DNA from 4 places in the Paenibacillus sp. JT22N7 genome. Region 3 is predicted to be linked to each of the others. Evidence: predicted binding sites of a transcription regulator. Region 3 holds the regulator's gene; each other region holds the start of a gene.

Region 1 (7,230 bases), on a different contig from region 3:
GGATGATGGACGGTCGTGTGCCTCTGATCAAGGAAATAGGGGATGCTGTATTCTTGAAACGCTGCTTCGATATAGTCGCTGTAATCCCCCGCATTGCGCACCATAACCGTCATATCGCGCCAACTTAGGCCTTCTTCTCTGACTCTGCGCAGCATATCGCGCGCCAGCAGCTCCACCTCAGTTCGCCGATTTGCCGCCGCATGCAGCGATAAGCCGCATAATGGGCTGGTTGCATCGAGCATTGCCGGATTTGGAAGCGCCATTTGTGCCCGTCCTCCGTAGTGGCGCTCCAAATGAGCCAGCATTGGGCTGCTGCTGAACCTGCCCGGCGCTTCGCAGGCAGCATTGCTTGTACCGCCGAGCACAATCGGCTCCAGCAGCGCAACGCCTAAGCCCTCCGCCAGTTCCCTCAGCTTTACATACGCATCCGCTGTAGGGTAAAACAAATCCAGCTCAACTGGCCGCTCTCCAGCCGCATAGGCCCGATTCAGCTTAAGCGTAACCGTCACTTTCTTCGCCATGCTTATAAGCGAGCTAAGCGCGGCATATTCTTTTGGCGTAAAGCCATTAAAGCCGTCAATCCAAATTTCGGTGTCCCGTATCGTTGAAAATTGAGACAGCCCCGCTGACAGATGGACCAAATAATCCTCCGAATCGACATACTGCCCAGCGAGCTCTGCCTCCAGCCTTTCGTATACCAGCTGCAAGTCATGCAGCTTGCGCTTCAGCAGCGCCGAGTCCTGCAAAGCAGAAGCAGCCTCTTCTCTGCGCTCTGCAATCATCGCCGGATTAATGCCATATCGCTTCCATTCCGTCAACAGCTCGCCCAGACGCTCAATGAAACCAGGCTTTCCAGCACCATGCTCGAACAGCTCCAATTGATCGCCCAGACGCTGCACGATTTTGTACAGCAGCATGTTTTTGCCTTCGTCGCCGATTGGAATGAGCGCGGTACCGCCAGTTTCCTGCATAACGCGAAGAGCAAGCCTGCGAAGGCTCAGCACTTGCGCCCGAATCATTCCCTGCAATCCGCTGCCGCGAAGCAGCGTGTACTCGGACTGGAAGGTCGCTTGCTCCGGCACGAGCAAAATAAGCGGAGGCCCATCCGGGTCAGCGTTCAGCCTGCCGCGAATCGCATCCAGGCAATATGTCGTTTTTCCCGCTCCCGAGCGGCCCAGCACTAATTGAAGCGGCATCCTGCAGCCCTTCCTTCCGTAACCTGTCTATTATCAACCATACTACCATACCCGCCGCGACTTTTCACGAGTCCTTCAAACATACGTTCTTAAATATTTGGCAAAAAAACCTCTTGAACGAGCAAGAAGCACACTCGCCGTTCAAGAGGTTTCCGTTATTTGCTGCGCACCTCAAAGATGGCAAATTTCAAGTAATGCCCTTCTGTTACGCCAAGCAGCTGCGGATGATCCTTGCCCGCCGCCCGCCATTCCACAAGCCGGAGCAGCTTGCCTGCATCAGCTGCGGCCTCTTGGATCGTCTCCAGAAACAAATCAGGACGCATATGGTATGAGCAGCTCGCCGTCACCAGATAGCCGCCTTCATTTACCAGCTTCATGCCATGCAAATTAATATCTTTATAGCCGCGGACAGCACCTGCTACCGCATTTTTTGTTTTGGCAAACGCCGGAGGGTCCAAAATGACAACGTCCCAGGTTTGGCCGCCGCCGCTAATCGGCTTGGACGTATCCGTGCCTGCGCGGCTGCGTTCGAGACGCTCCTCCAGCCCCTTCGTTTGCTGCCTCAAGTAGTCAAAGGCATCGGTTACGACGAACTGTACGCGATCGGTAAAGCCGTTACGTTCCACATTGCGGCGCGCCGTATCAATCGCATGCTCGGAAATGTCCAAGCAGGTCACTTTCTTCGCCCCGTATTTGCAGGCATGCAAGGTAAAGCTGCCCGTATGCGCAAAGCATTCCAGCACCGTCGCACCGTCCCAGTAGGGGAAGGTCACTTCTTTGCCATTTGCATTGACTGGGACGTGTTCCCCCGATGTCTCTGCATTCGCACTGCCCGCCTCGGCAGGCTTCGGCATTAGCTTAATGCCGCTGCGAAGGCCCCAGCCCTTCATCAGCGGAGCGATGGAGGCGCGATTTTCACGCTGATCATAGAAATAGCCGGTCTTCTGACCTTCGACTATATCAACCTCAAGCTTAAGCCCGTTCTCTTCAATCTCCAATATGGCCGGGCATTCCCCGTACAGCACGCCTGTACGCTTCTCTAAGCCCTCCAGCTGTCTGACGCCGACATCACTGCGTTCATAAATGCCGCGCGGCTCAAACACCTCGATAAGCGCTTCAATGATCGCATCACGGTGAATGTCCATGCCAAGTGTCAGCAATTGGATAACCAGCACATCATTAAAGCGGTCAACGGTCAGCCCTGGCAGGAAATCAGCTTCTCCGTATACGAGCCTGCAATCCTGATCCGGTACAAAACGGCTGCGATGCTCCTTCGCCTGCTGGAAGCGCTCTTGGAAAAAAGCAGCATCCATCGCCTCCAGCGGCTTGTACGAAACAATGCGCACCGTAATTTGCGATTTTGGATTCCAATAGCCCGTCGCCAGATAACGTCCTTGGTGGCTGACTACATCAACCAAGCCGCCCGGCTCTGCGGTGCCTTCCATTTTATCAATCTCGCTTGCATATACCCAGGGGTGGCCCTGCTCCAAACGTTTTTTGCGCCCGCGCTGCAGCGCTATCCTTGCTCTCGTCATAATGGCAAAACCAACCTCTCTCATGCTTGTCATGCTTGTCTTGTTTGCTGCATATATGTATGGGTACACCTGTCACTCGTTTTTAGAAAAGGAGATTCAGCCCATGCTTCATTCTATTATTTTGCCGATTGCAATCGGCTTTGCCTTGTTCTTAAGCGGCATGAAGCTGATGGAGCTGGCGCTGCATCGCCTTGCAGGAACGCAATTGAATCGTATTTTGCAGCGTTTTACCGCTACGCCCATTCACGGACTGGCGGCTGGCGCCATCTCTACTGCTTTTCTTCAGAGCAGCACAGCCGTAACCGTCATCTCTATAGGTCTCGTCAATGCCGGTCTGCTCACCTTTCCGCGAACGCTCGGCATTATTCTTGGCACCAACATCGGCACCTGCCTGACGACGGAGCTGCTTGGGCTTAGCCTTGAGCGTCTCACAATGCCGCTGCTCATCCTCTCCGTCTCCGCCTGGCTGCTGACTGCACTGCTCGGCGAGCTGCAGCTTATCCCCGCCTTGCGGACTGGCGGCTGGCTAAACACGATTCGTTCCGCTTCTGTTGCCACGCTGGGCTTCGGCATACTGCTCGCCGGCATGGCGATGATGCAAAGCGTTGGCCCAGACATTCAGCAAAGCGCCATGTTTGACTGGTTTATGAGCAAAACGGCGGACAGCCTCTGGTGGGGGCTGGCCGCCGGCGCGGTGCTAACTGCAGCCGTGCATAGCAGCACAGCTGTCATAGCCATTATTATGGGTTTTGCGGCAATCGGAGCGATGCCGCTAGAAGTTGGCATAGCCGTTGTGCTAGGCGCAAACATCGGCACCTGCGTCACTGCGCTGCTCGCCTCTATTGGCGGATCGCGCGCGGGTCAATTCGTTGCGCTCGCCCATATAACGCTGAATGTCGGCGGCGCGCTGCTCTTTATGCCGTTTGTCGGCTTGCTTGCTGGACTATCAGCTTGGCTGACCGCAGCTCCAGCGGCGCAAATTGCCCATGCGCAAACGCTGTTTAATATTTTCAGCTCGCTGCTTGCCCTGCCGCTCTGCTATTTGCCAGCGCTGCGACGAATGTCCCGCCAAGATTAACCTTCCAATGCTGCACCATAAAACTATGTAAATGGTATGCCCAGCAGCTCTAATGCACCGGAGACGATCCGATTATTGTTGTCATAGCCCGATTGCTTCTGACGTCTCCATGCATCAAGCGGCTCGAACCAATCCACTCCGCGAATTTCTTCTACTTGAGCTTGCAAATCGCCGCCGATGGCTTCAACCAGGTAATAGTGAACCTCTTTATCGACCGTACCATAGGTATCATGCTGGTACTGATATTTAATTTGGTCAATAGGTGCTATGATATTGCCCTGAAGCCCCGTTTCCTCAGCAATTTCCCGCAATGCGGTCTGCTCAACGGTTTCGCCTGCCTCCATCTTGCCTTTGGGAAGCGATACTTTGCCATAACGATCCTGAATAAGCTGAATTTGCAGCTTGCCTTCCTCCGTGCGGCGGTAGACGACGCCTCCTGCTGATATTTCCTTCACACCTGTTTCCCCCTTGCCTGATTGACATCATATCGCAATAGCGAAAACTCCAGCCGCTTCCTCCTAGCGAAGCCAGCGGCCGAAATTCAAGCCTAATGTATGGCCTTTTGTTATGCTCTCAGTGCTTCCGCTGTTGTATGAATGGCAGCTTGCTGATCTTGCTCATCATCCAGCTCCAGCACGAAGCTGTGAGTTTCGGAGCCGCGAAGCGCCTGCGCTTCGCCTTCCAGCACTCGCACAAGCTGGCCACGGCATTCATTGACGCCAGCTTCCGTAACCTTAACGCGGCACAGCTTGCCGATTAAGTCCTCGGAGCCGTTGAATACCACTTGAATGTAGTTGTCGGAATAGCCCATAACGAATCCCGTTCCTGGAGCTCCCTTGTAGTCGCGCTCTGGAATAATATCAAGCACAGCGCCTACATACTTCTCTGCATAGGCAAGCTGCATGCGCTCGGACAAGTCGATCAGCTTGTGAACGCGTTCGTTCTTAAGTTCTTCATCCACTTGATCCTCCATGCGCGCTGCCGGTGTACCCGTCCGTTTGGAGTAAGGGAACACGTGCATTTCCGAGAAGCCCAGCTCCTCCATAAAGCGAAAGCCTTCCTCGAACATTTCGTCCGTTTCGCCAGGGAAACCAACGATGACGTCCGTTGTAATAGCTACGCCCGGCATAACCTCGCGAATACGCTTGATTTTTGCCGCGTATTCCTCCGTCGTATATTTGCGGCGCATCCGCTTCAGCACGGAGTTTTCGCCGGCCTGCAGTGGAATATGGAGATGGCGGCACATTTTCGTGGACCGATTCAGCACATCAATCATCGCCTCATCGATCTGGCTTGCTTCGATCGAGCTGATGCGGATCCGCTCGAGCCCTTCAATATGATCCAGATCCCACAGCAGGTCGCTTAGACGATAATTATCCAAATCGTCGCCATATCCGCCTGTGTGAATGCCCGTAAGCACGATTTCCTTATAGCCTGCCGCAACCAGCTGCTTCGCCTGCTCAACAACGCTGTGCGCCTCCCGGCTGCGGGACAGCCCGCGCGACCATGGAATGATGCAGAAGGTACAGAAGTTGTTGCAGCCCTCCTGAATTTTTAGAAACGCCCGTGTGCGCTCGGCAAAATCCGGCACATCCAGTTCCTCGAATTCGCGCGTCTTCATAATGTTGCGAACAGCGTTGACCGGCTGGCGGTCCGCATGAATTTGATCGACAAATGTCATAATTTTCTCACGGTCCTGCGTACCGATAACGAGATCGACGCCGGGAATCGCCATAATTTCAGCTGGAGACGTCTGCGCGTAGCAGCCGGTTACCGCTATAACGGCATTCGGGTTGCGGCGCACTGCGCGGCGAATAATTTGGCGGCTCTTCTTGTCGCCTGTATTGGTCACCGTACAGGTGTTGATTAAATAAACATCAGCGGTCGCTTCGAAATCGACCTGCTCGTAGCCTTCATTTTTGAACAGCTGCCATATCGCTTCTGTGTCGTAAAAATTCACTTTGCAGCCTAATGTATAAAATGCAACCGATGGCATGTTGTTATACTCCTCCCATTTCTCCGGCTTCATACAGCAAGCATGTCAATCCGACGATACCTGCGGTTTCCGTCCGCAATATCCTTTTGCCGAGGCCGACAATGATGGCTCCTGCTGCTTCTGCCTCATCTGCTTCACGCTCGGTAAAGCCGCCCTCCGGCCCTACCATTAGCAATACGCTCGGAGCGGAAGTATCGCTCCCTCTGTTAGAGCTCCAGCTATTCAGCGCCTGCCTAATACCCACGCCTTCCGCTGCATCGCCTTCGCGTTCATAACAAAACAAAACTAAATCATAGGAAGCAATCGATTTGACCAGCTCGCGCCAGCTCCGCACCGGCTCTACAGCCGGAACGCGGCAGCGATGCGACTGCTCCGCCGCTTCCTTGGCGATTTTGCCCCAACGCTCCAGACGCTTCGCTTCCTTCTTGCCGTCATATTGCACGATCATGCGCTCTGACTGGAACGGGACAAACGAATAAGCGCCAATTTCGGTGCCCTTCTGGATGACCAGCTCCATCTTGTCGCCTTTCGGCAAGGCTTGGGCAATCGTAACCGACCAGCTCGGCTCGCTATTTTGGGGAAGCTCTTCTGCAATAGCCGCTACAACCTCGGTGGACGAAGCTTCCCGCACAGAAGCAAGCACGACCCGCTGCTCGCCGTCGCTTGCAATAAACGTATCGCCAGCCTTCATCCGCATGACGCGAACAGCGTGGAATGCATCCTCGCCAAGCAAGCGGACTTCATTATTTTCAAACTGTTCTTTTGCTATAAAATACCGCTGCATATCGTCTACATAACCATCCTTCATAATAGCATGTTTTCATGTCGAAAATCCATGACCAAACCGCCCCACACTAGGTGAAACGGCTGGCGCCGTTCTTTGGCGGCGCGGCGCGTTTCAATCCGAGAAATATAAGCCTATTTATACGTGTGAAACTTATAAATTCTTATATTTCAAGCGCAAACGGCTGCCCTCCGTCCTCTGGCGGCAAAGCTACCGTTTCGCGTAGAAATATAGAGAAAGGATGGAAAATCATATCCTTTCCTATATTTAAATAAACAGCCCGCCAAGCAGGCCCATAAAATAGGCTGCCAATTCCTGCGAAAAATTCAGAATCGGACTAATGGTCACAGCGCGAAGCGGTGGAATGAACAATAGCAGCAGGAAAATAATAATGCCCCATTGCATGTTCTGCTCCATTTTATAGCCGACTTTTAGCGGTACGAGATTTTGAATGATCCGGTAGCCGTCAAGTGGCGGCAATGGAATCAGATTAAAAATAAACAGCAAAAAGTTAAGTGAAATGAAATACGAGAAAAATACTTGCAAAGCATCCTGTACGCCAATGGAGCCCATATGGTACAGCCCCGTCTTGATGCTGAGATAATAAAGAATAATGCCAAGCAGTCCGAGTACAAAGTTGC
Region 2 (7,230 bases), on a different contig from region 3:
CCGAGCGGCTGCGGCAAAAGCATGACTGCCCATGCGCTTGTCGGGCTGCTGGAAACCGGGCTGCGCCTGACAGGCGGGCATATTTTTTATAAGGAGGATGATATTTCCCGTTATGATGAGCGTCGCTTGCAGAAGCTTCGCCGTGAGGAAATCGCCCTTCTTATTCAGCATTCGCTGAGCGGCCTAGATCCGATCCGCACGGTGCGCAGGCAAATGGTCGAGACGTTGAAGCTGCAAGCGAAGCGTTCGCGCAAAGAAATGGAAGCGTATTTGGGCACGATGCTGGAACGGATTGGCTTTGCGGACCCGGCAGCGATTTTGGACGCATACCCTTTTGAACTGAGCGGAGGCATGCGGCAAAGGGTGCTTCTTGCAATGATGCTGAGCACGGAGCCGGCATTGTTTATTGCCGATGAGCCGACGACGGCGCTGGATGCACTCAATCGCGACCGAGTGTTAGCTTTGCTGAAGCAGCTGCAGGCGGATTTCGGCTTGACGGTGCTGCTCATTTCGCATGACGAGCAAAGCGTCCGCAAATTCGCGGATCGTGTCATCACGATGCAGCCGGGCGGGATGGCTTCAGTCCAAGCGAAAGGAAGCGTCCTATGATTGTGTTGGAATTGCGTCAAGTGACCAAGGCGTTTCCGCTGCGGCTGCTGAGAAAGCGAAGAGGGCTTAAGGCGAAGGACAGCAGCACGGCCGTTCAAGCTGTGAAGCAGGTTGATCTCGCGCTGCATCGCGGAGAAACGCTTGGGCTTGTTGGGGAAAGCGGCAGCGGGAAAAGCACATTAGCAAGGCTCATTATGAAGCTGGAAACGCTAAGCTCCGGGCAAATTTTGCTCGGCGGACAGTCTATTCATGGACATCATATGAAGGATTTGCAGGTATACAAAAGCGTACAGCTTGTCCTTCAGGACTCTGCATCCTCCTTGCATCCCCGGATGCTTGTTAAAGAGGTGCTGGCAGAGCCAATGCGCAATTTTGGAGCTAAGCATCCGCTGGAAATTCGGGACTTAAGCAAACAGCTCATGCGCGCCGTTGGCCTGGACGAGAGCTTTCTAGGCAAGCTGCCGCATCAGCTTAGCGGAGGGCAGAAGCAGCGCGTATGCATTGCGAGAGCGCTGGCGGTGCGCCCGGAAGTGATTATTTTCGACGAGTCGTTAGCCAGTCTCGATCCTTTATCGCAGACTTCTATCGTGTCGATGCTCCAGCAAATTCAGCGGCAGCAAGAGCTGGCCTACTTGTTCATTACGCATGATTTGGCGCTTGCCCGTCAGCTGTGCGACCGGATCGCGGTCATGTACCAGGGCGAAATCGTGGAAACGTTTAGTGAATGGGAGGAAGGCAAGCTTAAGCATCCGTACACCCATGCTTTATTTGCGACGCTAGAGGAGCACGTGGACGAAAGCTCAGTTGAAAACGCGGAGAAGGAACTGCCCTATGAGCTTGTAAAAAGCTAGCCCTCCTTCGGTGTTTCTCTTACGCGCATAATATTGGAAACTCAGTGGAACCCTATGCAATAAAAAGGCACAAAGGGGTTCAAACATGATGCTAATGAGCTTATGGAAGCAGCTAAAAAGAAAGCTTCGCCGCCGTCCGCTTTGGACGCTAGGCAGTATCGCCTTGCTCGCCGTCACGCTAGCGGGTACTGTCTGGCATCCTGCGAAGGCGGCTGCGGCCATCAACCTGGCAAGCGCCGTCGCCAATTTTGCCGATTCAGCGTCTGGCGCTAATCCCGTAGGCGTAGGAGCAGCATCTAGTGCAGGAGCCGCCAGCGGCCCCTCTTCTGAGCTGCTGCGCGAGCTGCGGGAGCAGCAGGAGCCAGTCAGCGTCATGCTGCGCCGCTACTATCTATGCGGCGAGGAGAGCAGGCCGCTTGGGCGCATGACTTCTCTCCAGCTGATCCGGCTGCTCGAGGCGAATGGCGAATGGCATGCAAGCTTCGATAAAAAAACGAGCCGGGTGCTGGTTGAGCAAACGGTGGATGAGTTTTCGAAGCATTGCCAGAATGAAGCGTATATGGGCGTGGACAGGCAGGGGAATTTATCGCTGTTTGAGGGGGCCCCCCAGCAGGAGAAGGTGCTAAGAACTTTTTTTCAACTGGATATTCGGTATTTGGAAAGCAGCTTGCCCCGCGACAAAGTAGAGCAGCTGACCCACGGCATTAAAATCAATGACATCGAAGAGTTTAACAGCGTCCTGTCTACCTTTAGCGACTATGAGCTGGGACATGGCAAACCGGCTAAACGATCCGCTTATTAGATGAAAATAGCAGCCCGGAGGACGTTCTTATAGAGGACGTCCTCTTCTTGTTGTATAATGAATGATGGTGTAAAGAAAATCGGCTGCTCCTCGACACTTTCCTCAAACGCATGTTCTCATCCTTTCTGTCTTTTGGTATAATAGGAGAAATAAACGGCAGGAATAAGGAGTTGGCGGTTTGCGCGTTCTAGGCATAGATCCCGGTATTGCGATAGCGGGTTTTGGTTTCATTGATAAACAGGGTCATAAGCTTAAGCCCGTTCAGTATGGCTGTATTCAGACGGAGGCGCATACGCCGCCCGAGGAGCGGCTCATTCAAATTTATGATTCGGCTGTTGCCCTAATGGATAAGTACAAGCCCGATTCGGTTGCGGTGGAGAAGCTGTTCTTCAACCGGAACGTATCAACGGCGTTTGCGGTTGGTCAGGCGCGGGGGGTTATTATTTTGGCGGCGGCGCAGCGCGGGCTTCCGGTTGCGGAATATACGCCGCTGCAAGTTAAGCAGGCTGTTGTAGGCTACGGCAAGGCGGAAAAGCGCCAAGTGCAGGAGATGGTCAAGATGTTCCTGAATTTATCGGCCATTCCGAAGCCCGATGATGTGGCGGATGCGCTGGCAGTGGCCATTTGCCATGCCCATTCGGCAGTTTTAGTCCAAAAAATTAATGAGGCGGGACGATCATGATTGATTTTTTACGAGGTATAGTGTCCCATGTTGAGCTGGAGTATGTGGTGCTGGATGTACGAGATGTCGGTTACCGGGTGTTTACGCCGAATCCCTATGCGTTAGCGAAAAGGGAAGAGCCTGCAACCCTATATATTCATCATTCCGTTCGCGAGGATGCGATTTTGCTGTACGGGTTTGCAACGCGCGAGGAACAGACGCTGTTCCGCAAGCTGCTGGAAGTATCGGGCATTGGGCCGCGCGTGGCGCTGGGCATACTCGCAGGAGGCAAGCCAGAAACCGTTATTGCTGCCATTCAGCAGGAAAACATTACGTTTCTTACGAAGCTGCCGGGCATTGGCAAGAAGACGGCGCAGCGGATGATTTTGGATTTGAAGGACAAGCTTGCAGGCATCGCAAGCGATGCGGCAGTGCTGTCGGCGGCGGGCGCTTACCTGGAGCCTGATTTATTCCAAAGCGGAAGCGGGCAGGGAGCAGGCACCGCTTGGGAAGAAGCGCGTGAGGCACTCGCAGCGCTTGGTTATACAGCTGCGGAGCTTGACCGGGCATGGCATGGCTTGCAGCAGACGGTGATTCCAGAGGAGACGGTTGATTCCCTCATGAAGCGCGCTTTGCAGCAGCTGTTTAAAGGTTGACGAAAAGGAGCTGAGCACGGATGGACGAAAGAATTATTTCCGCCAACCTTATGATGGATGATCAGGCGGTGGAGCTAAGTCTGCGTCCTCGTTATTTGGCTGAATATATCGGTCAATCGAAGGCGAAGGAAAATTTAAAAGTATACATAGACGCGGCAAAGCTTCGCAAGGAAGCGCTCGATCATGTATTGCTTTACGGGCCGCCCGGACTTGGAAAAACAACGCTGTCGAACATAATCGCCAATGAGCTTGGCGTAAACCTGCGTACGACATCGGGACCAGCTATTGAGCGCCCAGGCGATCTCGCTGCCCTGCTGACGAATTTGCAGGAGGGCGACGTGCTGTTTATCGATGAAATCCATAGGCTGCACCGTACAGTAGAAGAAGTGCTTTATCCGGCAATGGAGGATTATGCGCTCGACATTATGATCGGCAAAGGGCCAAGCGCAAGATCCGTACGGCTTGATTTGCCGCCTTTTACATTAATTGGCGCAACGACAAGGGCGGGGCTGCTTTCCGCTCCGCTGCGGGACCGCTTCGGCGTCATCAGCAGGCTGGAGTTTTATACGGTTGATGAGCTTGCTTATATTATTTCGCGCTCGGCGGAAATTTTCGATATTTCCATCGTGGGCGAAGCATCTCAGGAAATTGCGCTGCGCTCCCGTGGAACACCGCGAATTGCCAACCGCCTGCTCAAGCGGGTAAGGGATTTTGCCCAGGTGCGTGGCGATGGCATTATAACAGACGAAATAGCAAGCTCGGCGCTGGAGCTTCTGCAGGTTGATCCGATGGGACTGGACAGCATCGACCATAAAATGCTGCATGCAATGATGACGACATTTGCCGGGCGTCCAGTAGGCCTGGATACAATCGCGGCTACAATTGGCGAGGAAAGCCAGACGATAGAAGATGTATATGAGCCATATTTAATGCAGATTGGCTTTCTCCAGCGTACGCCGCGCGGACGTATGGCGACCGAGCAGGCGTATCGCCATATAGGCATTCCATACCCGGAGAGAAATTAGAATGGCTGGCGCGGGGAAGCATTCAGTAGAAAAGCTGTTTATCGTCTATGATGGCCAGTGCAATCTATGCATTGCAACGGTTGCAAAGCTCAAGGAGCTTCCGTCGCGGGCCCATTTGCAATTTGTGCAAATTCAGCAATTGGAACAGCCGGGAACGGTGAGCGTTCCTGGCATTCAGCAGGTGAGCACGCAGCAGCTTTATGAGAAAATGCATGTTGCGGACAGCAATGGCATGTTATATGCCGGAGCAGACGGCGTTATACGCGTGCTGCGCACGGTTAAAGGGCTGGGAGCGCTCGCCCTGTTGTACCGGATCCCAGGCATGCGGCGAATAGCAGATGTTATTTATCGCATCATTGCGGGCCGACGTTACGAATGGTTTGGCAGAACAGAGCAAAGCTGCTCGGTGGATGGCTGCGAATGGAAGCCGCCAATGCAGAACAATAATCACCCAGAAGGGGGAAGGTGAGATGAACGCCCGCTTTTCGATCAGACGGCTGTCGCTTCTAACTTTAGCTGGGCTAATGCTCATTTCGATGTGGCATGTACAGCCTTCTCAAGGAGCCGTACCTCAGCTTGATTCGATAAGAGTCGCTATATTTTTGCAATTTCCGGGGAAATATTCGGTGAATACAGCCGCAGCAACACTCAGCTCGGCAGGCGGCTTGTCCATTGGAATGAAGCAGCCGTCCGGCGCGGAGGAATGGCTGCGGGAGGCAGGCAATGTACAGGCCCGCTTTGCCAAGGACGATTATAAGGTCAAGGTGCTGGAAACGACCAGCTTCGAGACGGCGCTTAGCGCTTATAAAAGAGTGCAGACGGCGAAGGGCAGCGGTTTTATTACTTCCTTAACGAAGAAAAGCAAGACGGTATATCAAGTAACAGAAGGTACCTACAAAACCGTTGAAGAAGCAAAAACTGCGCTAAGCAAATGGAAGTCAGACAGCGAGTTAACGAAGCTGTCCGGCGGTTCGCAGCCGGAGCTGCAAGGGCCGCTTCATCTGGAAAGCACAGGCTATGCTTCTAAAGCTGAGGCTGTTAAGGCATCGTCATCATTTGAGGCAGCGGGAATTGATACGTATATCGCTGTGCGCAAGCCAGCCAGCGGACTGCGTTATTCGGTTATGGTAGGTGCTGCTGCCAGCAGTGCTGATCTAGACCTCATCAAGGTAGCGTCTGGAGCATCTGGCGTCAGCCTGCTGCAGGCTGACGCCAAATCGCCTTATCTGCTGCTGAAGAACGACCATACGCTGACAGGCAAGTCGGGAAGCTCACTTACGATGTATACGTTCCCTGTAACAAGCGCCAAAGTATGGGTCGAGCCGGCAGGCAAAGAAACGATCAAACTGACGGAGCGTTACAGCCGTACGTATCGCGGTGCTTTTGAGTTTAGTGATTTTAATGGGAAGCTTGCAGTCGTAAATGAACTTCCGTTTGAGCAGTATTTGTATTCCGTTGTAGGTGCGGAAATGGTTGCGACTTGGCCGCAGGAGGCTTTGAAGGCTCAGGCGGTAGCCGCTAGAACGTATGCGCTCTATCAAGGCACGGGCTTTCAAATCGCCCATGTAGTCGATAGTGTGAGCAGCCAAGCCTATGCGGGAACAAGCACGGAGAAGCAATCCACGATTCAAGCGGTAGACGCGACGCAAGGCGAGGTCGTGCTTTATAAAGGCAAGCTGATTGAGGCGCTTTATTCCTCCAATGGCGGCGGGGCTACAGCGGATGCCAAGGAAGTATGGGGCAATGCCGTTCCTTATTTGACGAGTGTCAAAAGCCCGACGGACAGCTCGGCGGAAAAAGGGCTGTACAGCTGGTACCGCGTCGTGCTCCCAAGCGGCTTGACCGGCTATATTCGCGAAGATTTGCTTACGGCAACGAGCGAAACGAATCCCGCAGGAATTAAGTTGATGAAGGTGAATACGGACGGCGTAAAGGTGCGGAAAATACCGCTCATCCAAGATGATGTGCCGTTGGTTGGCCAAGTTAATGCGGGTGCAAAGGTAGTCGTCTTGGAAAAATCAGTGCAATCCGGTCCGATGTCTTGGGTACGAGGACCTTTCAGCTCAGAGGAGCTGGTTGCTTCACTCAAGAGCGTCACCACGATAGCCGGTCCAATTACTTCGCTCCAAGTGAGCAAGACAGGACAGTCGGGTCGGGCTACGGAAATGCTGGCGAACGGCAAAAAGCTGGAGGTCAAATATCCGGATATGCTGCGGACGGCGCTGGGAAGCCTGCCGAGCACCTTGTTCCAAATTGACGAGACAGCACGCGTGAACGTACTCGGAGCGAATAAGAAAACGACAACAAAGCCTGAGAGTGCAGGTGCGATCTATACGATTGGGGCAGGCGGCGAAGTGAAGCAAATGGATGCCAAGCTGTATATTATGGGCAGCAAGGGCAAGATTCGTGAAGCGACGAAGACGCCGAGCTTCCGTTTCATCGGTACAGGCTTCGGCCATGGCATCGGTTTGTCCCAGTATGGGGCGCTTGGCCTTGCCGAGCAAGGGTATGACTACTCTTATATTCTGAAATACTATTATAATGATGTAACTATCGCTAAGGAATGATGACTGACAGATGAACGTAGAAATGTTTGATTTTGAACTGCCGGAGCATTTAATTGCTC
Region 3 (7,230 bases):
AGTTTGCGAATGTCCTCGCCATTCGAATTGATCATATCAAACATTACAAATATAAGGCCATCATCGGGGGTGCGTTTTCGCACCCCTAACTTGGCCCTTTGAAAATTTGGACGCACTCCATCGAAATAGGCGATTTCTCCATCCAAGATACAAGGGCCAACGCGGATCGGCTCTAATAATGCCACTATTTCCGGGAAAGTATGATTACGCGGCTCCAGCCTTCGTCCGAATAGTTCAACCCTCCCTAAACCATCTAAGCGGACCAAAGTGCGCACGCCGTCCCATTTAATTTGATAACCCCATTCGGGTCCTTGGGGAATATTGGAAGAGGTTATTGGAGCCATAGGGACAGAAGGGAGCTGCATGGTCATGATACGTTACCCTTTGCTTTGGCTGTTCTCTTTTTCTTGGTTGAGGGAGCACTTGGAGGCATGGCGGCGGATTTTGTAGCATCCAAGCTTGCTTGTAGCGCGGCCATAAGATCAATGACATTGGTCCTTCCTTCAGCTGTTGGTGCAGATACAATATCAACACTCTGTCCTGCTATTTTTTGTTGAATCAATTCAGTTAATGCGATACGGTAATCGTCCGTATATTTGGCAGGATCAAACGGTTCGCTGAGCTGTTCTACCAGCATCTTAGCCATATCGAGCTCTTTATCATTAATCGTTGTTTGCACAGGTATGTTAGGAACCTGGGATATGGCCCTAATCTCGTCTGGAAAAAACATCGTTTCCAAACATAAGCAATTTCCCACTACTCTGACAGCTGCTAGGCTGCTTTTACTGCGAATAGATATTTTGGCTATGCCGATTTTTCCAGTTTGTTTTATGGCTTCAAGCAACAAGCTATATGCGCCAGCACCTGCCATGTCAGGGGAGAGGTAATAGGCTTTTTGATAATAGACCGGGTCAATTTCGGCCAAGTCTACAAAATCAAGAATCTGAATAGTTTTGGCGGAATCAGGCTTGATAGCTTCAAGCTCTTCTTCTTTGACAATTACATACTTACCTTTTTCATACTCAAATCCCTTAACGATCTCTTCCGGACTAATCTCCTTATTGCAATGACGGCATGTCTTAGCGTAATTAATCGGCATGCCGCACTCTTTATGGAGACTGCGAAATGATATATCCTTGTCTTCCGTTGCAGAGTGCATTTTGATCGGCACGTGCACCAACCCGAAACTAATAGCGCCTTTCCAGACGGTATGCATAATAATTCACTCCTTATTGTTTTATTTTTAGAGTGTACATTTACTGGAAGGATATTCATTTAGCATGAAAATCCGTATTGCATTCAGCATGTCCCCATGTAATGATGAGATTAAAAGATAAAGCGGTAGCAGACGTACCGAAGCCACTCACACCATAGAAGATATAGGGCCGTAAAGGAAGAAGATGAAATTGTATTTAAAATAAATGCTCCTGTACGGGGTGATTTATGTTTCTTATCTAAGTTAATTTATAGTTAAACTAGACCACGAAATGAAATGTCCATATCCTCAGTTGTTGAGTGTATCTTAACAGGTACATGGACCAAGCATAAGATATAGGACGTATTATTCATTTAGCATAAAATTTGATATTGCCAACAGAGTTGACGTCATGCAATGATAAAACTATAATTTTACTTTTCTAAAATTTCATTCAAAGACGGTGGTATTTCCGGATGGATACGATTGGTTATTTAGCCTTTAGCATGCTAGATGCTGTTGCAACGGTTACTCTTATGTTTAAATTTTATCGACAGCCCTTGTTCGCGCATAAAATATCATTGATTTTAATTTGCGCTTGGGTTTCATGCTTATCTTACATAATTCGAGTGGTGCTTGACTTGGGTCCGATGGTTGATATACCTATCCAGTTTGTTGTATATACATTGCTATTTAGATATGCACTGAGTATTAAGGTTTTGTATTCGGGCATGATGGTCGCCGTAGGATTCGCGGCATATGTAAGTTTGCAGTTCCCAGTGTATTTCCTTGCTACGGCCATCGGCATAAATGATGCTGTTGCAGGAATGTCTGGCGGTGTAGCTGTATATACCATTCAGTTGCTAACCGATATTACAGCCTTATTGCTGGGGACATTTTTGAAGAGACGTAACTATGGGTTTTCTTTTATCCAGATTCCTCCTCACGAATTTAGTATTCGAGAGAAGATGTTTACAGGAATAAACAAAATTATTATTATATCTGCCTTGTCAACAGCTATTATCATAACTGCGACCATATATATGACAATTCACTTTAATGCTGCAATCTATGTATACCCTTTAGTTTTAATCACTTTCAGCATTCTTTACTTTTTATCAAGGAGGCGTGATCGGGAAGATGATAGAATATATCTGCAGAAAAATGGCCAATTCAATAAAAAGGGCTGATCCTCAGAGCGACGTATCTGTCAATGTGATGTCCTACCAACTCGGAATCTGGGTAAATCCAACAGTCATAATATCCGTTTCATTAGGCATTGGATGGGCGACAGGCGCTTTCTTATTGACGCTGTTAGGCATGCTTGCCTTTTGTACCTTGCGGCATTATACAGGTGGATTTCATTTTAGCTCTCTAACCGTTTGTGCTGCTGTCTCCATTACGCTAATAAGCATCATCCCACATGTTGTATTAAGCGATTCCCACTTAGTAGTATTGAACTTATTAAACGCGAGCTTATTATTGATTTTTCTGGGAGGGAACGGCGTTCCTTTGCTGCTCGTATTATCAAATATATTTTTTCAATCAGATGTAATCGCGCTTGCATTTTTGGCCCAAATGCTTTTGGTTATTATCGATCAGATTGGAGGTGTTAGAGATGATGCAGAAACTAGCTCGTAAAATTGCGGTGAAGCTGCTAAAAGGTGCTAAACGTTCAGCAGAAGGCAAAAGCTTTAAAACATTCATCGGAGCGCAACCTATCCCGAAAGAACTTCGTAAGTAGATGGTCCGCTAATGAATATGACAACTGAAATTCTTGGACAACGGGTGTATGGCAATGTGATAGACGGGGAGCAATTTGATACATTCAAATTGGGTGAAGTTTTTTTCGTAGATGTTTTCCAGCCTAAGAAAAACTATTCTGTCCCGAGATTTTATACAGCCAAAGGTGTATTTACGGTAATACTGACACTGGAAGGCTGTAAGCAAATATTTTTACCATTAGGCTTTGTTCTATTGGATAGCATTAATCTTGTTAATATCAATTATATTCAAGCTGTAACCGTCGAAAGCTATGCAATCACAGCGCATTTCCCCGGGGGCTATGAAACAAGTGTGGCGAAAGGGAAACTTTATTTGGTAGAACACCTAATACAAAAGAGCTGATCCCATCACGGGATCAGTTCTTTTGTATAAAACATATATCCTCGTAAATGTACAGCAAATTTAGGAGGTTAATAGAACATTTTATTCCATAACTGAGTATTTCGAAGGCTGTTATACAGCGAATGAAGCTAAAGGAAAATTATCTTTAGAGGAACACCTGCTTAAACAGAGCCAATCCAGAAGTGGGTAGAATCATTTTAATACACATTTTCATTATTATGTCAATATAAATCGATACTAGTATAGAATGCGCAAAACGTTTCGACAAAAAACGACAAAATGGTATGGGATCCTGTGATATATTAAAAATGTAAAACAGAGGGAAACAAATATCATTATAGAGACAGAAAGATATTAAAGCAGGAATGATCGAGTTCCAGGCAGCGGGGAGATAAAGCCGCATTCATTTTCGTCTCACAGTCCAGCGAATTGAAACTAGTTTCACTGCGCTATACTGTTGATTACGGGATGTTGAGCTCTTCCTCGCTGGGTTCGATCAGATCCATGACATCAAATGAATGATGAAACAATAGCATACATACCGGTAACCGATTGTAAATTTGGAGAGGGCTGACACGAGTATTACTGATGTAGATATCAGTAGTGCTTTGTGTCAGCCTTTTTATATGGTGGTAGTTATTGTGAAAATCGACACAACTGACCGTGAGGAAACAAAGTTAAGTGAAGTGAGTAGACTCGAGCGTTTTTATATTTTTATTATTAAGTATAAATTCCTATTATATTTTCCGATATAAGGTATATTATGTTGAGCGAAAGGGATCTAAATATGGCAAAACGTAGAAGGAAGAAACAGGAGTTGGACCCAGTACAAGCATTTGTGCTGCTTCTTATGCTGGGTGCAGGTTTTGGTGCGTACAAGCTTGCAAATTCTTTTATTTTTGCGGGTGTGGCATTTGGTGCGGTTATGTTGTTGTATGCAAATGTAGTGATATCAATTGCTCGCAAACGTAATGAACGCCTTAAGCGTTCCGGTATCGCAGAAATAGATAAGATGGAGGGCCGACAGTTCGAGAAGTATCTTGGACATCTTTTAGAGGCTCATGGCTACAAGGTAACGGTGACGCAGCTGCAGTCACATTAGCAAAGTCAAATGCCGTTCGGCTTATTGATCGAGCAGAGCTCATTGAAATGATTTTGAAGATCAATACCGATAAATCAATTCCAACACCACAAACCAATACAGAACAAAACAATACAGAGAAAATAATTACCAATCAAATAAGAAATGAAGTAGCATGTGCAAAATGTGGCCAGCCATTAGTTCGTCGTAAAAGTGCGCGTGGGGAGTTTTTGGGTTGTTCAAGCTTTCCCAAATGTCGTCATACCGAGGCAGTCTGAGGAGGAAGACCGATAGCTGGAAAAAATCCTCTGACTAAATTAAAAAGCTGCATCCAACCCGTTTCTAGTGCGGGCAAGGATGCAGCTTTATTCTTGTATGAAGGGTATGAAATTTCTAGGATTAATGAAAATCACGGAACAAGCCGATGACTTTGCCTAAAATCGTAACGTTCTTCAGGCGGATAGGTTCCATGGTTACATTTTCCGGTTGGAGACGGATATGATCCTTCTCGCGGTAAAAGGTTTTGACTGTTGCTTCATCGTGCTCAGTCATGGCGACCACAATATCACCGTTAGTAGCGGTCTGCTGCTGGCGTACAATAACGTAGTCGCCGTTATGTATGCCGGCTTCAATCATGCTCTCGCCAATGACATTAAGAATGAATACATCATCATCTCCTACGTAATGGGAAGAGATGGGAAAATATTCTTCAATATTCTCAGTAGCGGTAATCGGTACACCTGCAGTAACTTTACCGACGATTGGTACATGGGTAACAGCAGGACGGATAATCCCGTCGACATCTTCCTGATCCAAAATCTCGATAGCGCGAGGTTTAGTCGGATCGCGGCGGATAAGCCCTTTCTTCTCCAGACGGTCCAGATGACCGTGTACAGTAGAGCTTGAAGCAAGTCCAACTGCTTCTCCAATTTCACGTACGGAAGGCGGATAACCCTTCTCGCGAACTTCGTTCTTTATAAATTCCAGAATCGACTGCTGGCGATTGGAAGCTTTGGACAACACGATCACTCCAGTTCACGCACTCCATGATGAGTGCGACATGAATTTTGATTGAAACTTTGATCCATGCACTTCATCTGAAGTGCAATATGAGTATTTATTTCTCAAATTATAACATGGAACCGCCGTTCGTACAAACATAAGTTCCTAAAAACAAAAGTTCGCATTGTCTGTTGACCACAAACAAATGTTCGTGTTAATATCGAAACAGAACAAACGTTTGGGAGTGAGGGCAATGATCATTTATCCAGAATCCTATCAATCTATTTTCTCAGAGAAAGCGCCTGTTAAGGCGGCAAAGATGAAATGGCAAATCAGCATGGCTGGATTTAGCAACTATGCTTTGAAGTTGGCGGTGTGTCTGACTCTGTTTATCGTATTGTTTTCTGGTTTTTTATTGGTGCGCACAGAAGCTTCAGTGAATCATGTTGCGCCAGCGTCTGCTGGAGAACAGACGGTAGTGGTTGCGCAAGGCGATACATTATGGGAGCTTGCACGTAAATACTCGGACAGTTCTGATGATATACGCTGGTCCGTTTATCAAATACGGGAACGCAACCAGCTGTCGTCGCCAGATATATGGCCTGGGCAGAAGCTGGTCATTCCTTCTCCATAGCTTCATTAAGAAGCATGCCTCTATACTATACGCAAGCTGTTTGCATGACGGAAATCATGTAGCTGTTCTTCGTAACTTTTGAAGCGTGAATACTCGACCTAAATACAGAATAGATCGGAACAATGATAGCATTATCGTTGTACGATCTATTCTGTATTTAATTATAGCCCCATTTTCTTGAAATATAGGAAAGGATATGATTTTCTCATCCATTCTCTATATTTCTCGGACTGAAACGCGCTGCGCCGCCAAAGGACGGCGACAGCCGTTTCACCTTGACAACAGCGTATTGGTAATGTCAAAGTAGAAAGAGTTTGGGAAAAGTACAGCAAGTGAGGTGAGCAATCAATGGAAGAGCTTATTGCCAGAATTAATGAATTATCCCGTAAAAATAAAACAGTCGGTTTGACGCCCGAGGAACTGACGGAACGGGCTGAGCTGCGCAGTAAATATATGGAGCAGTTTAAAAGCAATTTTCGCCAACAGCTTGATACGATTAAATTCGTAGAAGATGAAGAGAGTGAAGCGGGAGACGAGAAGCCACAGCATTAATTATTTTAATGGGAGAGGCGGTCATCATTTTATGAAATACCAACTGCTTGGACGTAGTGGACTAGCTGTTTCTGAACTTTGTCTTGGAACGATGACATTTGGCAATACAACGAATGAGCAGGATTCGCTTGAGATGATCAATCGTTTTGTGGAGCGCGGCGGCAATTTTCTCGATACGGCGAACGTTTATGTAAGCGGACGCTCTGAAGAGATCGTCGGAAAAGCGATTAAAGGCCGTCGTTCTGAGATGGTCGTTGCTACAAAGGTTAGAATGACAACATCTCCTGATATTAATGGAGTAGGGCTGTCCCGCAAGCATATTATGGACGGCGTGGAAGCGAGCCTCAAGCGACTGCAAACCGATTACATTGACTTGTATCAGGTTCATGTATGGGATCATGCTACGCCGATTGAAGAGACGCTGCGGACGCTCGATGATCTTGTCACATCAGGCAAGGTGCGTTACATCGGCTGTTCTAACTTTTTTGCATGGCAGCTTATGAAATCTTTGGCATGGAGCGATGCTAATAGGTATGTACGCTTTGTTTCGCTGCAGCCTCAATATAGCCTCGTTAGTCGCCAGATGGATCGCGAAATGATGTCGCTTTGCCTAGAAGAAAACGTTGGCGTTATTCCATG
Region 4 (7,230 bases), on a different contig from region 3:
GGGTTGTTGAATGTTCCAGGCGTAACCGGGCTATCATCGATGCCGTTGGCCGTTCGCCACAGCACCTCGGCATGAATATCGGATTGCTTGCCAAAGCGAAAGCGAAACTGGTCCTTAAGACGCGGCAGAGGCGTTTTGGCAATATCGCCTATTGTATGCATGCCAAGACGGGTGAAATGGGTGGTCATGCGTGAGCCGACCCCAAACATTTTATGGACCGGCTGCGGCCACAGCAAAGCTTCGAGTTCTGCTTTAGGCAGCGTAAAGATGCCGTCCTCATTCTTTTTTGCCCAGATGTCAGTCGCCATTTTAGCGAGCATTTTATTGGAGCTTATGCCTACCCTTATCCATACGCCTGTTTGCAGGAGAACCTTCTGTTGAAGGGCTTTAGCTATCGTAACAGGGTCTCCGAAAAGAGGGAGGCTTGCCGTAATGTCCAGAAACTGCTCATCAATGCTAAAGATTTCAACCAGATTCGTAAACTCCTCATAAATGCCCGTAATCATCAGGGAGGCATCGATATAATGCTGCATGCGGGGACGCAGGACGACGAGCTCCGGGCATTTATTTAACGCGATTCCAAGCCGTTCGGCTGTCGTGATGCCGTATTGCTTGGCAATGGGGCAAGCCGCTAAAATAATGCCTGAGCGGCGCTCAACAGAGCCGGCTACAACAACGGGTTTATTTTTACACTCCGGATGATTGGCTTTTTCAATACTTGCGTAAAAACTTTGACAATCTGCGAGCAATATAACTCTTTCAGCTGTTTCCCTCATTCCAACCGCCTCCGCATATTCATCAGCATGGTCATTAGCTCGGCTTTCACTAAGCTTCTCAGCATGGTGAAATGGTGGATATAACCGCGAACTTTATATTCAACATGGACCCCCCGTGCATTCATCTCGGTGTTTAACGCTTTAATGTTCCGCTGTCTCATCTTTTTCTTAATGCTTTGCAGTTCAAGATAGATGCTTTGCTCCATTTCATTGAGATAAAAAAGGATATGGTTATAAATGATTTTATTTCGATGCATTTTTAATTCGTTGATGTCTCTAGCTAGCATATCGAGAAGAATCGGCAGCAAGGTAAACTTTTTAATAATTTGCAGATCCTCTTCCGTTTCGATGATTGAATGGACACTCATAGCTACACCACCATGACGCGAACGTTTATTCGTATTCTGTATTATATACCGAATGTATGTTCTCTATGCAAGGTTTCTTGAACAGGTAATTTCGACCAGCTTGGGCTTTGCTTCGGGAAGTGGCAGGAGGCTAGCGTTTTGCGGGGGCGGTTATAATAATGAAGCTTGTCCAAAAGGTCAGAAGATGCGATGATGAATAAATCACATGCTTACATAAGGAGTTAGAACAAAATGAAACAGGCATCACTGCTGCAAGACAAAAAACAACGCAAATTGCTGTTCAGCGCTGGGCTCAGCTGGATGTTTGACGCGATGGACGTCGGCATGCTGTCCTTTATCGTGGCTGCGCTAAGCGTAGAATGGGGGCTTGGCACCGAGCAGATCGGACAGCTGACTGCAATTAATTCCATTGGCATGGCGGTGGGCGCGGCAGCGGCGGGTGCGCTTGCGGACCGCTACGGACGCCGGACGATTTTGCTATGGACGCTGCTCATTTTCTCGGCAGCAAGCGGCTTGTCGGCGCTGGCGGGCACCTTTACCGTGCTGTGCCTGCTGCGTTTCGCTGGCGGCTTTGGACTTGGCGGCGAGCTGCCCGTCGCTTCGACGCTCGTATCCGAGTCGGTTCCCGTGAAGGATAGAGGCAGAGCGATCGTGCTGCTGGAAAGCTTCTGGGCAGGCGGCTGGATTGTCGCTGCGCTCGTCTCGTATTTTGTTATACCGGCCTATGGCTGGCGAGCGGCGTTTATTATTGGAGCAGTTCCGGCGCTGTACGCGCTGTATTTGCGCAGAGCCATTGAGGATTCACCGCGTTATGTGGCGCAAAAGGGGAACGTTTTGCCGCTGCGCCAGCGGCTTGCGGCGATTTGGTCACCGAAGCATCGCCGCTCGACCATTATGCTGTGGCTGCTATGGCTGACGGTCGTCTTCTCATATTACGGCATGTTTCTGTGGCTGCCGACCGTCATGGTGCTGAAAGGCTTCGGACTGGTCAAAAGCTTTCAATATGTGCTGCTCATTACACTTGCGCAGCTTCCGGGCTATTTTACGGCGGCCTATTTCATCGAGAAGCTGGGACGCAAATTTGTGCTGGTCACCTATTTGCTGCTGACGGCGGTAAGTGCCATCTGGTTCGGCAGCGCGACGACAGAAGGCATGCTGCTTGCTGCCGGAGCTTGCCTGTCCTTCTTCAACCTTGGCGCTTGGGGAGCGATGTACGCTTACACGCCGGAGCAATATCCGACGGCGGTTCGGGCAACGGGAGCAGGTTTTGCTGCCTCCTTCGGCCGGATCGGCGGCATCATCGGCCCTTACATGGTAGGGATGCTCGTGGCGGGCGGCACATCGATTCAAACGGTGTTCATCATTTTCTTTGTGGCGATCGTATGCGGTGCGCTGGCGGTTGCTTTCCTAGGTAAAGAAACAAAAGGAATCGATCCTGACCGTTAAGCGCCGAAGCTTGCGGCGGGGCTAGAATGAGGATCAAACACGATATTTTCTAGCTTTTAGGCGAAAAAAAGCCCCTCTCCTGAGCTATAGCAGTTCCGGCAAGCCGAACGCTGCTCGATCAAGGAGAGGGGTTCTTTCATTGAAAATAGACAGCAAGATGCAGAATTTAGCACCCGCAGCTACTACCTAAGCGGCGCGAAATGCTTCACTTGCTCCAAAATGCCTTCGATTTCCTGAATCACATCTGCGGAAAGCTCAAGCTCGACAGCTTTGACGTTTTCGACGATTTGCTGCGGACGGCTCGCGCCAATCAGCGCGGAGCTGATGCCCGGCAAGCGCAGTACCCAAGCCAGCGCCAGCTGGGAAATGGAGACGCCAAGCTGGCTAGCCAGCCCGTCAAGCTGTTCTACGCAGTCAAGCACATCGTCGCGCAAATAGCTTTTCAGCACATGGTTGATCGAATCATTGGCAGCGCGGCTATCTGTAGGCAGTTGCTGGCCTTTTCTATATTTTCCGGTCAGGATGCCTTGCGCCAGCGGCGAAAAGACGATCTGGCCGATGCCTTCCCGCTCGCTGACAGGGATGACCTCTTGCTCAATATATCGCTCAAACATATTGTAGATCGGCTGGTTGGAAATAAGTGGGCGCAAATTCAGCCGCTTCGCAATGCCAGTCGCATCGGCGATTTGAGCGGCGCTCCATTCGGAGACAGCGGAATACAAAATTTTGCCCTGCGCGGTCAAATCGTCCAGCGCCCGCAGCGTCTCTTCCAGCGGAGCATTTTGATCATAGCGATGGCAAAAATAAATATCAATATAGTCTGTGCCCAGACGTTTCAAGCTGGCATCGCACTGCTCCATAATATGCTTGCGCGATAAGCCGCCGTCATTGGGGCCGTCACCCATATTGAAAAAGACCTTCGTCGAAAGCACGTAGCTTGCGCGCTCGAATGGCCGCAGGGCAGAACCAAGCGCCCGCTCGCCTTCGCCGCGGTTATAGGCATTGGAAGTGTCGAAGAAATTGATTCCGCTTTCAAAGGCTTGCTGAATGCAAGCGTCAGCCGCTTGCTGCTCGGTAGCTGTTCCATAAGTGAGCCAGCTTCCAAGACCGATTTCGCTTACTTTAATGCCGCTTGAACCGATGCGTCTGTATTTCATACCCTGATTCCTCCGCTTTCGTTGAAAAAGTAAATGCTCATCTCTGGCCGCAGCCGTTATTGCTCCAGTGATTTTTGCGTAAAGATAGCCATGTACGTCACTTCGTCCGATACGGGGCAGAGGAGATGCTCCTCCAGCGAATTGAAATAAAGCGTATCCCCCGGATGCAGCGAATATTCAGTCGCACCAACCTTATACGTCATCTCGCCGCTGATCATATAAATAAATTCCTCGCCCTCATGGGAGAAGCCGTGCGGCTTGACCTCGCCTTTGCGGGCCGTAATCAAATAAGGCTGGACGAGCTTGTCTCTGCGCTCGCTGGCAAACGCGTAGAAGGAATACCCTCTGTCTGTCCGGAGCCAGCTGTCTTTATCGCTGTACTGCAGGCTAGAATTGAACACGGTCGCATTGGCGCTCTGCTCTTCAATCAGGTCGGACACGCGGACGCCTAAAGCTCCGGCAATTTTCATCAGTGTCGCAACCGGAGGAGCGGATAGATCGTTTTCAATTTTGGACAGGAGACTCTTCGTAAAGCCGCACTGTTTTGCGATTTCTTCCTGCGTCCGCTTCTGTTCCATGCGGATCAGCCGGATTCTTTTGCCGAGGCTCATCAGTCACACACCTTTATTTGTCATACTTGTTTTCTATCGTATCATAAAAGGACCGAGTTGAAAACGATTCAATAAAGTTGTTGATAATTCAACTTAGTTGAATTAAAATAAACCTGCAATCATCTTAAGCTAAGTGCTTGAAGCATTGAAGGATAGACGAAACAGGGAGGGACAAAATGGTCAAAGCGGCGGATTTGAATGAGGAGCAGCATGTGCTGGATATGGGCTGGGGCAAAATATCGTGGTTGTACGGCCAAGAAATTGATCCTGCGGGCCAAATGACATTTGGGCAGGTTTACATTAATGCAGGCCAGGAAAATGGACGCCATCGGCACCCGAACTGCGAGGAAATTATTTTTGTGCTGTCGGGCGAATGCGAGCATTCGCTGGGGGATGAAACGTATCATCTGAAGCCAGGCATGGCACTGCGCATTCCGCAAAATGTGTTGCATCATGCCAAGGTAACCGGCTGGGAGCCGTGCCGGATGATCATTGCGTATTCCGCAGTCGATCGGCAGACGGTGGGCGAATAGGGCGGCCATTCGAGCGTTGGGCGACCTAGTATAAGCAGGGAGGACGATAAGTGGGAATCCGGTATGCTTTTTCCCGGCCAACGGCAGGGGCAGAGGAAGAGAAGGCATTAATTCATGGCTATCAGGCGGCAGGCTACGAGGGTTTGCAGCTCAAATGGAATCAATATATGCCTCACGTGCAGGAGCCGGAGCGGTTTATGGAACGCTGGGGACAGCCGCCGGGCCTCGCATCCGCGCTTATTACGGGAGGTACGCTGCTTAGCGACGATAGCAAGGAGGAGCTGCGCCGTATTTTCCGCTTTGGGAAGCAGGTGGGCACGGAGCTAATTGTCTACTGCCACAGCGTCCCAAGGACGGGGCTGGAAAAGGAAGCTATTGCTGGCTTTGCGCGTCTGTTCGCGGAGCTGGGCAAGGAGGCGCAAGACAGCGGACTCAAGCTGTCGCTGCATCATCATTATGATCAGCCGGTGATGCACCGGGCGGACTTTGATATATTTTTCAGCGAGCTGCGGCCGGAGGACGGGGTTGGACTGACGGTCGATACGGCGCATCTGGTGAAGTCGGGCATTTCCGATGTGGCGGAGGTCATTCGCAGCTTTGCGCCATTTATCAATAATTTTCATATGAAGGATTTTGCGGCTGGCGAATATCGGATATTAGGAGAGGGCTCGATTGATTTTCAGCCGATTATGGCGGAAGTGAAGCGGATAGGCTATGCGGGCTGGATGTCGGCGGATGAGGAAAGCGGCGGTGAGATAGTGACGGGCATGCAGCAATGCTTGCCGTTCATGAAATCAGGTGTTGGGAGAGTGGCGGAATGAAAAAATATAAAATTGGATTTGTCGGCGCGGGGGCTGTCACGCGGCTGCATTTGAGAGGTTATGCCAATCATCAGGATCGCGTGGAAGTCGTTGCGATTTGCGACCCAAGCGAAGCGGCCGTTCAGGAGCGGGCAGATGAGTTCGGCATTGCGGGGAGATACACGGACCTTGCGGAAATGCTGGCGCATAGCGGGCTAGATGCCGCAGTAGTCTGTACACCTTCGACGATACGCGGAAGCATCATGCGGCCGCTGCTGGAAGCAGGCATTCCGGTGTTTCTGGAAAAGCCTTTCGCCGACACGTTTGCCGAGGCCCAGCAAATAGCGGAGCTTGCAAAGCAGCTGAACGTTCCGGTATGCATTAATCAAAATTTTCGCAAGCATCATCAATTTGATTTTATTCGCAATTTGGTCAAGTCAGGCGCAATTGGCAAGCTGGAGTCGATTCAATTTGATTCCTTGTTTTATCGGCAGGATGCAGGCTGGCGAGTACACACGGAGCGTCATGCCTTGTCCGTCATGGCGATTCATTGGTTTGACGGTATGCGCCGAATCGCGGGTGCCAAGGCGGCTTCCATTTATTGCAGCGCCTACTCCTCGGAGGCGGTCGATTGTTTAGGGGAGACGGATGCGACCGTGCTGATGACGTTTGAGAACGGCGTGCGCGCCCATTTTACCCAAAGCTTCTCCAGTCCGTTTCATAAAAATGATCTCGTTGTGCTTGGCAGTGAAGGCGTGCTCAGCACGACGTCCAATACGATCGGATTGTATCGCCGCGAACCGAGCGGGGAGCCGAACTGGAACCCGCAGCCTGTGCAGACATGGGAGCATGCGCTGCCGATAGAGGAGGCGATATTTGACGGCCTCAATCAGCTGCTCGTCTGGCTGGAAACGGGAGTAGAAGCCGAAAATAGCGCGTTTGACAATTTGCATACGGTTTCATTGCTGGATGGCGCGTACGAGTCGGCAAAGAATAATCAGGTTGTTGCCTTTCAGGAAGGACTGCTAGGGTAGAACGGGTAGAGCTTGCAAGTGCAAGAGCTGCAAGAGCTGCAAGAGCTGCAAGAGCTGCAAGAATACATCTAAGGAGCTTTGTACAATTGTAATCAATTAAGAAAAATAAATAAGGCGCAGGATTTTCGCAGCAGCGAAAATTTTGCGCCTTATTTCATATTCTAGGCTCTTCGAGCGTTGATTCGATGGCCCCTATTTTGGCGGACACCAAATCCGCTATTTACTCAAGTAAACGGTCATGGAGATGCCTCGCGGACACAGAAGCCGCTAATGGTCCCCCAATCACTATTTTGCCGAGATAATGAGACCAATAAAGGATCTCCTGTCCGCCTACATACTTAAATCACAAAAAAAGCTAAAATAGCGGAACCTCAGTCCTCCAAAAAGGAGAGGTCCTATTAGAGAGCCTATCCGCGCTGGCAAAACACGTAGGCTAATCGCATTTTCGAGGGTGAACCTTTACAGCTGAAAATGCTGCTGGCGGTAATGGAGCGGGCTCATCCCG

Evidence for each region. Region 3 encodes LexA, which represses DNA repair genes until DNA is damaged. Its sites were predicted from a motif close to CGAACATATGTTCG; they were not measured.
Region 1: the regulator LexA is predicted to act here: its motif matches at 1,273-1,286, upstream of addB (helicase-exonuclease AddAB subunit AddB).
Region 2: the regulator LexA is predicted to act here: its motif matches at 2,366-2,379, upstream of ruvC (crossover junction endodeoxyribonuclease RuvC).
Region 4: the regulator LexA is predicted to act here: its motif matches at 1,163-1,176, upstream of AC50Y5_RS24085 (YhjD family protein).

The regions. Positions count from the first base shown of each region.
Region 1 covers NZ_JBXENY010000001.1:695,155-702,384, reverse strand. Annotated here, with positions in the region: gene addB (helicase-exonuclease AddAB subunit AddB) at 1-1,196, opposite strand, end outside; gene AC50Y5_RS03100 (class I SAM-dependent rRNA methyltransferase) at 1,352-2,764, opposite strand; gene AC50Y5_RS03095 (Na/Pi cotransporter family protein) at 2,835-3,809, shown strand; gene AC50Y5_RS03090 (NUDIX hydrolase) at 3,833-4,264, opposite strand; gene mtaB (tRNA (N(6)-L-threonylcarbamoyladenosine(37)-C(2))-methylthiotransferase MtaB) at 4,375-5,805, opposite strand; gene AC50Y5_RS03080 (RsmE family RNA methyltransferase) at 5,810-6,589, opposite strand; gene AC50Y5_RS03075 (site-2 protease family protein) at 6,857-7,230, opposite strand, start outside.
Region 2 covers NZ_JBXENY010000019.1:46,016-53,245, reverse strand. Annotated here, with positions in the region: gene AC50Y5_RS32145 (ATP-binding cassette domain-containing protein) at 1-609, shown strand, start outside; gene AC50Y5_RS32140 (ABC transporter ATP-binding protein) at 606-1,460, shown strand; gene AC50Y5_RS32135 (BofC C-terminal domain-containing protein) at 1,546-2,262, shown strand; gene ruvC (crossover junction endodeoxyribonuclease RuvC) at 2,441-2,944, shown strand; gene ruvA (Holliday junction branch migration protein RuvA) at 2,941-3,579, shown strand; gene ruvB (Holliday junction branch migration DNA helicase RuvB) at 3,600-4,604, shown strand; gene AC50Y5_RS32115 (thiol-disulfide oxidoreductase DCC family protein) at 4,606-5,073, shown strand; gene AC50Y5_RS32110 (SpoIID/LytB domain-containing protein) at 5,075-7,171, shown strand; gene queA (tRNA preQ1(34) S-adenosylmethionine ribosyltransferase-isomerase QueA) at 7,182-7,230, shown strand, end outside.
Region 3 covers NZ_JBXENY010000003.1:177,498-184,727, forward strand. Annotated here, with positions in the region: gene AC50Y5_RS09270 (ATP-dependent DNA ligase) at 1-371, opposite strand, end outside; gene ku (non-homologous end joining protein Ku) at 368-1,216, opposite strand; gene AC50Y5_RS09280 (hypothetical protein) at 1,672-2,385, shown strand; gene AC50Y5_RS09285 (accessory gene regulator B family protein) at 2,336-2,836, shown strand; gene AC50Y5_RS09290 (hypothetical protein) at 2,814-2,939, shown strand; gene AC50Y5_RS09295 (dipeptidyl aminopeptidase) at 2,951-3,322, shown strand; gene AC50Y5_RS09300 (restriction endonuclease) at 4,110-4,424, shown strand; gene AC50Y5_RS09305 (topoisomerase DNA-binding C4 zinc finger domain-containing protein) at 4,472-4,681, shown strand; gene lexA (transcriptional repressor LexA) at 4,803-5,423, opposite strand; gene AC50Y5_RS09315 (LysM peptidoglycan-binding domain-containing protein) at 5,659-6,039, shown strand; gene AC50Y5_RS09320 (DUF896 domain-containing protein) at 6,388-6,591, shown strand; gene AC50Y5_RS09325 (aldo/keto reductase) at 6,623-7,230, shown strand, end outside.
Region 4 covers NZ_JBXENY010000009.1:309,376-316,605, reverse strand. Annotated here, with positions in the region: gene AC50Y5_RS24090 (DNA polymerase IV) at 1-776, opposite strand, end outside; gene AC50Y5_RS24085 (YhjD family protein) at 773-1,144, opposite strand; gene AC50Y5_RS24080 (MFS transporter) at 1,376-2,590, shown strand; gene AC50Y5_RS24075 (aldo/keto reductase family protein) at 2,773-3,747, opposite strand; gene AC50Y5_RS24070 (helix-turn-helix domain-containing protein) at 3,804-4,358, opposite strand; gene AC50Y5_RS24065 (cupin domain-containing protein) at 4,535-4,891, shown strand; gene AC50Y5_RS24060 (sugar phosphate isomerase/epimerase family protein) at 4,942-5,712, shown strand; gene AC50Y5_RS24055 (Gfo/Idh/MocA family protein) at 5,709-6,725, shown strand; gene AC50Y5_RS24050 (helix-turn-helix domain-containing protein) at 7,185-7,230, opposite strand, start outside.